2 linked regions of the Streptomyces venezuelae genome follow. The main gene of each other region encodes a partner of the protein of the gene in region 2 in a complex. Links are inferred from orthologs where the notes say so. Each region holds a gene or a part of one and is shown on either strand. Other genes may lie near its edges.

Region 1 (3,301 bases), 1.6 Mb from region 2 along the record:
CTCGGCGGGCGACGGCGGCCGTGGTGGCGTACGCGAGGAAGACGAAGATGCTCACCGCGGTGGTGAGGAGCGCCGAGGCGACGCCGAGGCCGGCAAGTTGTGCGGTGCCGAGATGCCCGACGATGGCGCTGTCGGCGAGCACGAAGAGCGGCTCGGCCACGAGCGCGCCGAAAGCGGGGACGGCGAGTGCGATGATCTCTCGGTCATGCCTTCGCCGTGCGGCCTTGGGTGCCGCGGGAGCCTGTGTCATGCACACCAATCTAATCTTCCACAGGTAAGAGATGCAATGCTATTGGGACCCTTACCTGACCGGCTGCCGGGTGCGCCGTCACGAGCCGTTTGCGGAGATCTTGGTCCGACTGGGAAAGTTTTTCTTCTGCACAGCCGGTGGACGGGAAAGGTGCAGGTCAGGTGATGTTTCCATAACCTGCTGAGGGCTTGTTCACAGGCCTGTCCACCGGCCCGTGCACAGGTTTGGCGGAGTTCTCCACAGCATCGGGCCCGTCATCCACACCGCCTGTGGATAACCAGATTGGCTGACGGTGCCCACAGGCCTACCGTGGTCCGGCGCCCGCCTCGTCGTACGACCTCGGAAACCCCGGAAAACCGACGCGTCAGAACCGGAGTTGGGCCCGCTTATTTGTCAGTGTCGTGCCGTACGAAAGAGAGGCACGGCGAGGTCCGCGCGGCGGACGGGAGGAGGTGGCCCGGTGAGTATCTCCGAGCCTTTGGACGACCCCTGGGCCGACAGCGGTCCCAGTGACCGTCTGCCCGTCTCCCGCCAGCGCCGCGACGGCGGTGGTGGCCGGAGCCGCGACGAACAGCACGATCGTGGCCGCGAGGGCGGCTGGGACGGTGGGGGCTCGTCGTTCGAGCGCGTTCCCCCGCAGGATCTCGACGCGGAGCAGTCGGTGCTCGGCGGCATGCTGCTCTCCAAGGACGCGATCGCCGACGTCGTCGAGGTCCTCAAGGGCCACGATTTCTACCGGCCCGCGCACGAGACGATCTACGCCTCGATCCTCGACCTCTACGCGAAGGGCGAGCCGGCCGACCCCATCACCGTGGCGGCCGAGCTCACCAAGCGGGGCGAGATCACCAAGGTCGGCGGCGCATCGTATCTGCACACGCTCGTGCAGACGGTGCCGACAGCGGCGAACGCGGAGTACTACGCGGAGATCGTCCACGAGCGGGCGGTGCTGCGCCGCCTCGTCGAGGCCGGCACGAAGATCACCCAGATGGGATACGCGGCCGACGGCGACGTCGACGAGATCGTCAACAGCGCCCAGGCCGAGATCTACGCGGTCACCGAGCAGCGCACCACGGAGGACTACCTTCCGCTCGGCGACATCATGGAGGGTGCTCTCGACGAGATCGAGGCGATCGGCTCGCGGTCGGGCGAGATGACCGGCGTGCCGACCGGCTTCACCGACCTCGACCAGCTCACCAACGGTCTGCACCCGGGCCAGATGATCATCATCGCGGCCCGTCCCGCCATGGGTAAGTCGACGCTGGCCCTCGACTTCGCGCGGGCCTGTTCGATCAAGCACAACATGCCGAGCGTGATCTTCTCGCTCGAAATGGGGCGCAACGAGATCGCCATGCGTCTGCTCTCCGCCGAGGCACGCGTGGCCCTGCACCACATGCGCTCCGGCACGATGACCGACGAGGACTGGACGCGCCTCGCCCGCCGCATGCCGGACGTCTCGGCCGCCCCGCTCTACATCGACGACTCCCCGAACCTGTCGATGATGGAGATCCGTGCGAAGTGCCGCCGCCTCAAGCAGCGGAACGACCTGAAGCTCGTCGTCATTGACTATCTGCAGCTGATGCAGTCGGGCGGATCCAAGCGGTCCGAGAGCCGCCAGCAGGAAGTCTCGGACATGTCGCGAAACCTGAAGCTCCTCGCCAAGGAACTGGAGCTGCCGGTCATCGCCCTCTCGCAGCTGAACCGTGGTCCCGAGCAGCGCACCGACAAGAAGCCCATGGTCTCCGACCTGCGTGAATCCGGCTCGATCGAGCAGGACGCGGACATGGTGATCCTGCTGCACCGCGAGGACGCGTACGAGAAGGAGTCGCCGCGCGCGGGCGAGGCGGACATCATCGTGGGCAAGCACCGTAACGGCCCCACGGCGACGATCACCGTCGCCTTCCAGGGCCATTACTCGCGCTTCGTGGACATGGCACAGACCTGACGGGCCCCGCACGGCCCCCGGACCACCCCGGTCCAGGGGCCACACGGCGGTTCAGGGCACGGTGATGACGATCTTTCCGCGGGCATGACCGGCGGCGCTGGCTTCGTGCGCCGATGCCGTCTCCTTCAGCGCGAACACTGCGTGCAGCGGGATGGTGAGTTGGCCCTGATCCGCGAGCCGGGCCGCCAGTGGCAGCCCGGCCCAGCCCGGTGACGCTCCTGCCTCGGAGCGGGAGAACCGCACTCCGTGCCGGTCCGCGTCGAAGTCGGCGATGGTGATCACGCGACGAGGGTCGCCGGTGATCGCCACCAGTTCGGCGAGCGAGCCCTTGCCGGCCGCGTCCAGCACCACATCGATGCCGTGCGGAGCCAGCGGGGCGACGCGTTCGGCGAGCCCGGGCCCGTAAGTGACCGGAACGACGCCGAGCCGGTCGAGGAAGCCGTGGTTGCCCTCGCTCGCCGTGCCGATCACGGAGAGGCCGCGAGCCCGCGCGAGTTGCGCGGTGACGGTCCCGACGCCTCCCGCGGCGCCCTCGATCAGCAGGGTCATGCCCTCGGTGGCTTCGAGGGCCTCCAGCACGCGCGTGGCCGTGTCGACATTGCCCGCGGCGCCGCCCGCTTCCTCGAAGGACCACGCCCGGGGGTTGTGGGCCCAGGCCTCCAGGACGGCGTACCGGGCCGCGGCCCCTCCCCGATCGGCGAAGGGGACGAGCCCGAAGACCGCGTCTCCCACGGCGGTGCCGACCACCCCCTCTCCCACCTCGTCGACCGTCCCGGCGGCATCCATCCCGGGAATGTGGGGGAAGTCCAGGGGTGCGATGTCCCGCAGCATCCCTGAACGCAGGTACCAGTCGGCGGGGGTGACGCCGGTGGCCCGCACCGCGACGCGGACCTGGCCGGGCCCCGCGTGCGGCTCTTCGGCCTCCTCCAGGCAGAGGACTTCGGGGCCGCCGTAGCGGTGATAGCGCATGGCAAACACAGACAACCTCCGTGCGGGAATGCTTGCTTCGGGATGCGCGGCGGGCAGCGGCTCAGATGACGATGACCCGGCGTCCGCGTGTGTGTCCGGCCTGGCTGTCCGCCTGTGCCGCGGCCGCCTCGGTGAGTTGG
Region 2 (3,450 bases):
GGAGCACCCCGCGCACGACGTCCTCGCGGCCATCGGAGCGGCCCCCCGCACGGCCCTCGCCGAGTCCGCGGGCCTCGCCCTGGTCGACCGCGCCGAGGGCGGCGGCATCGCTGTCGACGCGTCGCTGCGCACCTCCGACCCCGACATCTACGCGGCGGGCGACGTGGCCTCCGTCCGCCACCCGCTCTTCGGCACGAGCCTGCGCGTCGAGCACTGGGCCAACGCCCTGAACGGCGGCCCGGCCGCCGCGCGCGCGATGCTCGGCCAGGACGTCTCGTACGACCGCGTGCCGTACTTCTTCTCCGACCAGTACGACGTCGGCCTGGAGTACTCGGGCTGGGCGCCCCCGGGGACGTACGACCAAGTGGTGGTGCGCGGCGACGCCGGAAAGCGCGAGTTCATCGCGTTCTGGCTGCGCGACGGGCAGGTCCTCGCGGGCATGAACGTGAATGTGTGGGACGTCACTGACCCCATCCAGCAGCTGATCCGCAAGGGCGCACGCCCCGACTCGAACGCCCTCGCGGACCCGTCGACCCCGCTGGCGTCGCTCCTGGGGTGACCGGCCGGGCAGGAGTGTCACAGGCGAGCCGTAGTATTCCTACGTGGCAGGCAGGATCAATGACGAGGACGTGAAGGCGGTTCGGGACGCGGTCCCGATCGACGCCGTGGTCTCCGACTACCTCCAGCTGCGCAACGCGGGGGGCGGAAACCTCAAGGGTTTGTGCCCCTTCCACGACGAGAAGTCCCCGTCCTTCCAGGTCAGCCCGAGCAAGGGTCTCTTCCACTGCTTCGGCTGCCAGGAAGGCGGCGACACGATCGCCTTCGTGATGAAGATCGACCACCTCACGTTCTCGGAGACGGTCGAGCGCCTCGCCGCCCAGGCGGGCATCACGCTGCGCTACGAAGAGGGGGGGTACAACCCCTCGCACCAGCGCGGCGAGCGGATCCGCCTCGTCGAGGCCCACAAGATCGCCGCCCAGTTCTACGTGGACCAGCTGGAGGGCGCCGAGGCCGAGATCGGCCGGAAGTTCCTCGCCGAGCGCGGCTTCGACCAGGCCGCGGCCGCGCACTTCGGCGTGGGGTACAGCCCGGCCGGCTGGGACCACCTCACGCGCTTCCTGCGCGGCAAGGGCTTCACCGACAAGGAGCTCACCCTCTCCGGTCTCTCCCAGGAGGGCCGCCGCGGCCCCATCGACCGCTTCCGCGGCCGCCTCATGTGGCCGATCCGCGACATCGGCGGAGACGTGGTGGGCTTCGGCGCGCGCAAGCTCCGCGACGACGACAACGGCCCGAAGTACCTGAACACGCCCGAGACGGCGATCTACAAGAAGTCCCAGGTCCTGTACGGCATCGACCTGGCCAAGAAGGAGATCGCCAAGTCCAGCCGCGCCGTCGTCGTCGAGGGGTACACGGACGTGATGGCCTGCCACCTGGCCGGCATCACCACCGCCATCGCGACCTGCGGCACGGCCTTCGGCGGCGACCACATCAAGATCCTCCGCCGCCTCCTGATGGACAACGGCTCGGCCCGCGTGATCTTCACCTTCGACGGTGACGCGGCGGGCCAGAAGGCCGCTCTGCGCGCCTTCGAGGACGACCAGAAGTTCGCCGCCGAGACGTACATCGCGATCGCGCCCGACGGCATGGACCCCTGCGACCTGCGGCTCGCCAAGGGCGACGCGGCAGTCGCGGAGCTCGTCGAACCGCGCACGCCGCTCTTCGAGTTCGCGCTGCGCCAGATCGTCGCGCGGTACGACCTGGAGACCCCCGCGGGCCGCGCGGCCGCCCTCGACGAGGCGGGCCCCGTGGTGGCCCGCATCAAGAACAGCGGCGCGCAGCACGAGGTCGCCGTGCAGCTCGCCGGCATGCTCGGCATCCTCGACACCCAGTTCGTCGTCAAGCGCGTCGCTCAGCTCGCCCGCTGGGCCCGCGACCGCGGCGGCAGGGGCCCCGCACCCGCCCCCGCCGCCCAGCGCTCCGCGGGGGCGTACGAGAGCGCGCCGCAGGGCTTCAGCGGCCCCGCGCTCAACCTGCGCAGCCCCGCGCACCGCACCGAGCGCGAACTGATCAAGCTGGCCCTGCAGTACCCGCAGTTGGTCTCCCCGGCCTTCGACGCGTACGGCACGGACGAGTTCACCGCCCCGCCCTACGCCGCGGTGCGCCGCGCCATCGAGGAGGCGGGCGGCGCGGAGTACGGAGCACAGGACCCGCAGGAGTACCTCGTACGCGTCCGCGAAGCCGCGCCCGACGACGCGGTCCGCGCGATGGTCACCGAGCTCGCCGTCGAGGCGATCCTGCGCAAGACCGTCGACGAGATGTACGCGGGCATCCAGCTCGTGCAGGTCCGGCTGCGCGCCGTCGACCGCCGCATCCGCGACGTCCAGGGCACCCTCGCCCGCGTGGGCGCGGGCGGCGACCCGCAGCATCTGACCGCGGTGCAGAACGAGTTGTGGGTCCTGCAGCAGTACGGACAGGCGCTCCGCGAGCGGGGCGCGGACGCGCTCTGAGGCGCCCCGCCGGGCTCCCCGGCGATTGGATCCGGGGTAACGGGGTTACCCGTCGGGTAACCACGCGGTCACGGACCGGACTCAAAAAGTCACCGCACGCCCCTCGTGGCGGCCGTGTGTCGTACCCCACACTGGGTTCCGGTGCCTGAGTCCTCGGAGCGCGGCCGACCCGCCGACAGCGGGTCCGAGACCCCCGCGGTTCCACAATTCGTGTTCGGGACGGACAGCGGCGAGGCCGCCGTCCCTCTCCCGTTGCCGCACGCCTCAGATGCGATCACCCTGGAGGTCGCCCCCGTGCAGACCCAGACCCTCACCCAGACCGACACCGCCCCGCGCGCGGATGCGGATACGGACGTCCTGGAGTCGGTCCCGCCCCAGAGCCGAGCCACTCGGCACCCCGAGGCCTCGGCAACGCAGGAAACGGCCCGGGATACCGCACAGCCACGAGAAGCATCCACCTCGCAGGACGACACCCAAGAGGCCCCGCACGCCACCGACACCCCCGACGCTCCCGAGGCCCTCGCGCCCGAGATCCTCGACCTCCCCGCGCCCCGCAGCCGCGCCGACACCGGCGGCCCGTCCTCCGACCTGTTCCGCCAGTACCTGCGCGAGATCGGGCGGATTCCGCTGCTCACCGCCGCGGAGGAGGTGGAGCTCGCCCGCGCCGTCGAGGCCGGTCTCTTCGCCGAGGAGAAGCTGAGCAACACCCCCGACCTGGACTCCCAACTCGCCCTGGACCTCGACAAGCTGGTCGTCATGGGGCGGATGGCCAAGCGCCGCCTCATCGAGGCCAACCTCCGCCTGGTCGTCTCCGTCGCCAAGCGGTACGTGGGGCGCGGGCTCACCATGCTCGACCTCGTCCAGGAGGGCAACCTCGGCCTGATCAGGGCGGTCGAGAAGTTCGACTACGCGCGGGGCTACAAGTTCTCGACGTACGCGACCT

Evidence for each region. Proteins that work in one complex are often made in the same cells at the same time.
Region 1: the proteins of dnaG (region 2) and dnaB are in contact, whole or in part, in a crystal structure (PDB 2R6A), measured with the Geobacillus stearothermophilus proteins. The link is inferred for Streptomyces venezuelae from one-to-one orthologs. Residues at the interface, in WP_049624496.1 of Geobacillus stearothermophilus: Lys456, Leu457, Leu458, Pro459, Ala460, Asn463, Ala464, Leu467, Leu535, Leu536, Ile537, Ala538, Gln544, Glu545, Asp548, Tyr549, His552; in WP_033016901.1 of Geobacillus stearothermophilus: Ser13, Glu15, Ala16, Gln18, Glu91, Leu92, Asp94, Ala95, Val96, Pro97, Thr98, Ala99, Ala100, Asn101, Tyr104, Tyr105, Ile108.

The regions. Positions count from the first base shown.
Region 1 is NZ_CP029192.1:4,525,542-4,528,842, forward strand. The notes cover bases 109-2,951. They hold dnaB (replicative DNA helicase), read left to right. Parts: upstream 109-710; coding sequence 711-2,192; downstream 2,193-2,951. Other genes in these bases: DEJ48_RS19615 (MATE family efflux transporter), read right to left, coding at 109-250; DEJ48_RS19625 (NADP-dependent oxidoreductase), read right to left, coding at 2,244-2,951. Also shown: more of DEJ48_RS19615, read right to left, coding at 1-108; more of DEJ48_RS19625, read right to left, coding at 2,952-3,170; DEJ48_RS19630 (NADP-dependent oxidoreductase), read right to left, coding at 3,223-3,301. UniProt on the Escherichia coli protein: The main replicative DNA helicase, it participates in initiation and elongation during chromosome replication. Travels ahead of the DNA replisome, separating dsDNA into templates for DNA synthesis.
Region 2 is NZ_CP029192.1:6,117,472-6,120,921, forward strand. The notes cover bases 63-3,054. They hold dnaG (DNA primase), read left to right. Parts: upstream 63-602; coding sequence 603-2,507; downstream 2,508-3,054. Other genes in these bases: DEJ48_RS26805 (NAD(P)/FAD-dependent oxidoreductase), read left to right, coding at 63-559; DEJ48_RS26815 (RNA polymerase sigma factor), read left to right, coding at 2,649-3,054. Outside these bases: more of DEJ48_RS26805, read left to right, coding at 1-62; more of DEJ48_RS26815, read left to right, coding at 3,055-3,450. UniProt on the Escherichia coli protein: RNA polymerase that catalyzes the synthesis of short RNA molecules used as primers for DNA polymerase during DNA replication.